2 regions of the Desulfotomaculum sp. 1211_IL3151 genome follow, and region 2 is predicted to be linked to the other one. Evidence: riboswitches for the same ligand, from Rfam matches in the RefSeq annotation. Region 2 holds a riboswitch; the other holds the start of a gene.
The links. A riboswitch is a leader RNA that binds a small molecule or an ion and turns the genes downstream of it on or off. The one in region 2 is predicted to bind cobalamin.

Region 1 (3,150 bases), on a different contig from region 2:
CCCCGCAGAGGAACCTTATTTATTGGCCATGAAATTGGCAGAGGAAATGGGTCTAAAGGATAATTTTATGGGCTATCAGGAGGATAAGGTTAAATTTATCGGGCATGGTATAGGTTTGGAAGTGGATGAATTGCCGATCTTTGCCAAGGGGTTGAAGACCCCCATATTACCTGGCATGACCTTTGCCCTGGAACCTAAATTTATCTTTGCTGAGGGCGCCATTGGTATTGAAAACAGTTTTGTAATGACCGAGCATGGTCCAGATTATTTAAGTATGACACCCAATGTGATTACCTATATAAAATAATTAGGAGGGGAAATAATGGAAAAGAAAGTAATGTGGGACGAAAACCTTAGCAATGAGCAATTAGCTAAATTGTCCATGGAGATGTTTCATCGTATTGTCATTCATCATGCCTTATGGTTTAATGAAGTCCAGCATCAGCTGGGTTTTCCTGAGGCACTGAAGATTTTGGATGCAGCCTACCAGAAGAGCTTTAATATTCAAATGAAGCGTTTTGGTAAATTCTTTGGCTTTGAAATGGAAAATGGTGTACCAAAACCCTTTTTAGCGATGCCTAGGGAAAAACTTTTGGCCCTGCTTAACGATACAGCAGTTAACTGGCTGGCCAATGATGGAGTGTGGTTCCAGGCTGTTGAATTCAAACATGGCATGAATGATGCTAAACGCTGCAATGATTCCTGCTGGGGAAAATTTTCACCCTTCGAGGCAGATTCAATTAAACGTTTCTTAGGCTTAGAGGAAAAACCAGGTCTGGAAGGCCTTAAGAAAGCCCTGCAGTTTAGAATGTATGCCAGGATCAATGTACAATCCATTATTGATGAAAGTCCCAATAGTATTGTCTTTCAGATGAATGATTGCCGGGTGCAGTCTGCCCGGAAACGCCAAGGTTTAGATGATTACCCCTGTAAATCTGCCGGTCTGGTTGAGTATGCAACATTTGCCAGGACCATTGATTCGAGAATTAAGACCGAATGTATCGGCTGCCCACCGGACGCCCACCCTGAAGAGTGGTTCTGTGCTTGGCGTTTTATCTTAGTTGAGGAAGCTTAGTGCCACTTGCTAGATTAACTTAATACTTTAGTTGCTGGAATAGGTGCTTTACTCTGAAAAGGTAAAGCTTAAAAGGGAAGTCGGTGCAAGGCCGACGCGGTACCGCCACTGTAATGAGGAGGAGCCCCACAAAATACCACTGGGAAAAAACCTGGGAAGGTGTGGGGTTCCGATGATCCGAAGCCAGGAAATCTGCCTATGCCAGGTTACCACTATCCCTACGGATGTATAGGAGGTGGCTTCATGGTGTATGTGCTGTTTCCTGGCACCGTCATAAAACCCCGGTACATTTGTAGAACCGGGGTTTTTAATTTGCCCAACTAGGATACAAACAAATCGCAATTACATGAATGAAAAAGGTGAGTATCGGAATGAGGAAAAAAAGAATTTGCTTAAGGATTACTTCAATACTAATCACCCTTTGTTTTATTTTGAATACGACATTTTTAACGATTCCCAACCTGGCAGTGGCCAGTGAACCGGGTAAGACCTATACCGCCAGTCAGTTATCCCAAAAAGCCATTGAATTTATACATAAGCAATATCAGGCCGGTGAAAAAATCGATGGCTATACGGCCTACGTATTAGCCCTAGGCGGCGAGGATCTGGGGTCTGAAAAATGGACCAATAATGGCAAAACATTAAAACAAGAAATCAAAGAATTGTCCAATTTGCTGGGGGATCATCTTACCTTAATCAGTTATATATGCAACACCCAGAATGACGATGGCAGCTTTGGACCTTTAGGCAATGAATATGGAACGAAAGGCCCCTTACTGGCCTTAGCATCCATTAAAAATGATCTGGTGCCTGGAGTAGAAAGGCAGCAGGTAGAGGATGCCATTCATAAAGCCATTCATTACTTCCAAGAGAAATATCAAAGCGGTACCATTACCTATGATGCACAAGGTTTTAGCCTTGATTATCGCTGTATCGAAGCCTTGGTCAAGGCAGGCGAAGACCTTTCAGCAGACGGGTGGATATACCAAGGAACCTCTCTCCGGGATGCTGTGCTTGCTTCTGCCGCTGTTACTGCCGCCAACCCAGCAGCCACAGCGGTGGAATTGGCTAAAGAATTGGCAGCCCTTGATGCAGTGCAAGCATACTCAGCCAATGCAGAAGCACCCACCCTGGCCGCAGCAATTGGTTTGGATGCAGCAAATAATGTTGAGTTAGACGAAGCCACAGAGATTGAAACAGAAACAGAAACAATCGCTGAAGTGAGGGAAACCCCGGCTAGCGAGGTTATATCAGAAGAAACAACAAATGAAACCGAGTTAGAAGCAGCCCCAGAAATTGAAACAGAAACATTCGTTGAGGCCGAATCATTTTCAGCAATTGAGATTACATCCGAGGAAGCAATTGATGAACCTAAATTAGAAGTAACGACAGAAATTGAAGCAGAAGTAACAGAAGTAACGTTTGAGGCTAAATCAACCCCAAGCATAGAGGAAACAACGGAGGAAATGAACAATGAGGTTGCGTTAAACGAAAACGTTGCAAGGGAATTATCTGTTACGGATGAAGTATACTCAGACATTGTTACCGAAATTAATTTAAACGTAGTTGAAGTTGAGCAGACCTTACCTCCCACAGATAGCATGGCCCCAATTCATGAAAAAAAATATAAGGCACCGGATGCAGCTGACCTAGCGAATTCGATTGCCCAACAACAGGCAGCAGATGGCAGCTTTGGAACAAGTATCTATGATCATGTGACCGTGCTTCATGCATTGGGTAAAGCAGGCCTGCTGGAGGGCATTGACCAAGAAAAGGCCCTTGCCTATATTGATGGTTTAAAAAAGATTCACAAAGATATTTTTGGTTATGACGCCGGGGTAGCCTGGGGATCTGAATGGACACCGGAGGAAGCAGACACCACTGCCCAGGTTATGACTGCCCTTAGTTATTTTGATGCAACAAAGGATGTAAATGAGACTATCCAGGACGGTCTGAGCTATCTTAGGGATGTGCAAGACCCGGATAGGGCTGCCATCGCTATTAATAGCTGGGATAGTACCTATAACACGGCTGAAACATTGATTGCCCTAAAGGCCCTGAAAAGATCCTATGAT
Region 2 (3,150 bases):
AAAACATCCAGCCCAATATCCAGTTGAAATTGTATGCAGGTATCAATGTGTTTTTTAATTCCTTTATCATATTCTGCTTGAGAAATAATGTTATTTTTGAAATCCCGTCTCAGCTTCCTAATCTCATTGGTTTGAGGAAAACTTCCAATGGTTGTTGTCGGAAGCAGAGGCAGATTGAGTATTCTCCGCTGAATGTCATTCCTGTCGTTAAAAGAGCCGACTCGTTCCTTTTTTTCAATGCAACAAACTCTCCCTCGAACCAAGGGGTTTATTGCTTTAGGCGATTGTTGTTTTGTTATAAATATACGTTGATTATCTTTTAAAATGGATGGGTGGTTCTCAGAATCCCTTTCAATAAAAAATAACTTGGCAAGATCCGATAGTTCTTCAAGTTTTTCCCGGGCAAAACTCAGCCATGACTTAATTTCTTTGTCTAGCTGGTTCTCATGTTCCAAAGAATAAGGAACATGTAATAGAGAACAGGTGGTGGAAGGGATGATATCTTCCCTTTTTACATGTTTTTCTATGTTTTTAAGTAAAGTCAAGGTACTTCGATAGTCATTTCTCCAAATATTTCTTCCGTCGACAATGCCTGCAATTAGTTTTTTACCGTTCAGACAATTAAGAATTTTTAGATTTTCCGGTCCGTATAGAAAATCCAGTCCGATACCATAAATCGGAATATCAAACAGTGTTTTTACAGCTTCCACCGCATGATCAAAATAAGTCATGACGATCAGTCTAAGCCTGCTATCCACGTTGGCTAATTCTTTATAGGATAAGTAAAACAGTTCAAGGGTTCTTTTGTCCAGATCCTTTACGACGATTGGTTCGTCAAATTGAATGTATACTTCATCATCAAGAAAAGCCATTTTCTTAAGCAGAGAAACGTAACAAGGCAAAATTCTTTGGAGTAGTTCCAAAGTATCCGGATTACGATCAACACGTTTGGAAAGAGATAAAAAGGTTATGGGTCCGATCAAATTAATTTTTGTGCGGATGCCGTATTCTTTTGCTTCTAAATACTCATTGATTATTTTATCTGCATTTAATGAGAAGTCCATGGTATCGGAAAGTTCCGGGACAATGTAGTGATAATTGGTATTAAACCACTTCGTCATTTCCAGCGCCACAGCGTTACTCGTTCCGCGGGCCATAGCAAAATAAAGCTCTTGTTCGTTGTGGATGGTACGAAATCTTTCCGGTATTGCATTTAACATCATTGCTGTATCGAGCATGTTATCATACAAACTAAAATCATTGCTGCTAATAAAAGAGATACCAGCCTCTTTTTGATATAACCAGTGTCTTCGACGTAATTTTCTTGTCCGATCGGCAATCTCTGCAAAACCGATTTTTTGATCCCAATAATGTTCAAGGGCTTTTTTCAGTTCTCTCTGTTCTCCGATTCTCGGAAAACCGACTACATAAGTGGCTGCTCCTGTGTACAAAGTAATTCCTCCTTTTTTGTTTGCGCGACAAAAAATTAGCAAATTACCATGGTACTCGGACTCCGGACTTGCCAAAACAGCCTTCCGTTACCGTAGCGCGACTGCGTCCGATTCTCACGGACTTCCCCATTTGCGGTAATTTGATTAATAATTATAGAGTATCCCACAATGTTTGTCTATACATTGATAGTATGCTGCCTTCGAATAAATTCACCTGCCTTGGGCTAAAGAAAGGTGTCTGAGCTTCAGTTTTGTGCTGAAGATCAGACACCTTTTCGTGTTAGCTGTCAGCCCGTAACCTTTTAGGCCCAAGGCTCATGGCCCAGGGGCCTAATTAGCCTTGCAACTATCAAATACAGCAATAAAGCGGAGGACTATTCTTTTTTAATCTCTGTATTTTCTTCTGGTACGATGGGCTCCCCGATCGCTTCTTGTTCATCCTCGCTTTCGTCCTCGCTGGGATTTTCTTCGCGGGGTAAAGCACCGGGGGGTAATTCATGGATTTCAACGAGATCTTCTATCTGTTCAACACGGGTTAATTCCTCGGTCTGGCGTGGTAGTGAGCCTGGTGGTAAATCTTGAATAACAACCTCGTCATGGATAACCTCTTGGCGGTTTAAGGCTTCTTCCTCTGATCTTAGGGTGCCTGCCGGCAAATCATGAATGACAACATCGTCTTCGATGGGGTCGTCTTTACTTTTTCTCTTAACCCGTTCACGTAGCGTTTCTCCGAGATCTTTCGTTTTGCTTTCAATTTCCTCCACCTTTTTGCTGCTTATTTCTTTCGTTAACGTACTAATTTCCTTGGTTTTTTGTACCGTGCTTTCCCAGATATGATTTGTACTGTCTTTGAGCTGTTTAACGGTTTCGTGTAAACCGCCATCAACTTTAACCAAGTTTTCTAAGGCATCCACGGACGTTACGACTAATTCTTTACCAATGGTCTTAACAAAGGCAATTTCCATAAAGGATTTACCTTTAAATAGGCTGTTTAAAAAGTTGCCGCTAATCTCCAGGCCAACGATTTGACCACTTATTTCATCAACATAAAACTCATCTACTTCCCCGAGATCGGAACCATTTTCTGCGATAACTTTGCTGCCGATGATGTTAATTCTTTCTTTGTAAAGCTTTAAAATGTCTGGCAGGCTGGTACCCTTTTCAACGATTGCTCCTTGATCAATGGTGATGGCATCGGCACCTACGCTGCGTACTTTACCATAAGGGGCAAATTTTTGATCTTTAAACCAACCTTTTTGCTCTATAATTAGGGCGGCTATCCTTTGCTGAAACGGATCTACAACTAACCCCTTGACTGCACCCATTTCCTGGCCCTCGGCAAGACTGATGATCGGCATACCAATAAATTTTTTGCTCTTGCGCATTATTAGGCCCCCCTTTACATCAAACTCATTATATTGATCTTTATGCCCTGGAATTGTTTGATATGACCAAAAATAGGGAATAATAGGGACATATTTAGTTGGGAGGGTAATTTTATGACAGGTTCAAGGTTAAATGCAACTGTGAGAGAAACAGATACAAAATCGATTGCTAAGCAAATTAGAAAAAGCGGTGGTGTTCCCGGTGTAGTTTATGGCAAAGAAATGGGGTCCATGAGTATTTCCGTTGACGCCAAAGATTTAAAGAAAATTCTTAGTTCTGGAACCGGACGAAACACGCTTATTAATATGAGTGT

Region 1: it holds a riboswitch for cobalamin, as region 2 does, so the genes downstream of both, V6C11_RS07625 (S-layer homology domain-containing protein) here and metE (5-methyltetrahydropteroyltriglutamate--homocysteine S-methyltransferase) in region 2, are expected to answer to the same signal.

The regions. Positions count from the first base shown of each region.
Region 1 is NZ_JBAIYV010000031.1:19,999-23,148, forward strand. It holds gene V6C11_RS07615 (M24 family metallopeptidase) at 1-307, shown strand, start outside; gene V6C11_RS07620 (DUF6125 family protein) at 323-1,075, shown strand; cobalamin riboswitch at 1,100-1,289, shown strand; gene V6C11_RS07625 (S-layer homology domain-containing protein) at 1,447-3,150, shown strand, end outside.
Region 2 is NZ_JBAIYV010000010.1:65,255-68,404, reverse strand. It holds gene metE (5-methyltetrahydropteroyltriglutamate--homocysteine S-methyltransferase) at 1-1,451, opposite strand, end outside; cobalamin riboswitch at 1,492-1,625, opposite strand; gene V6C11_RS01640 (PRC-barrel domain-containing protein) at 1,826-2,836, opposite strand; gene V6C11_RS01635 (50S ribosomal protein L25) at 2,951-3,150, shown strand, end outside.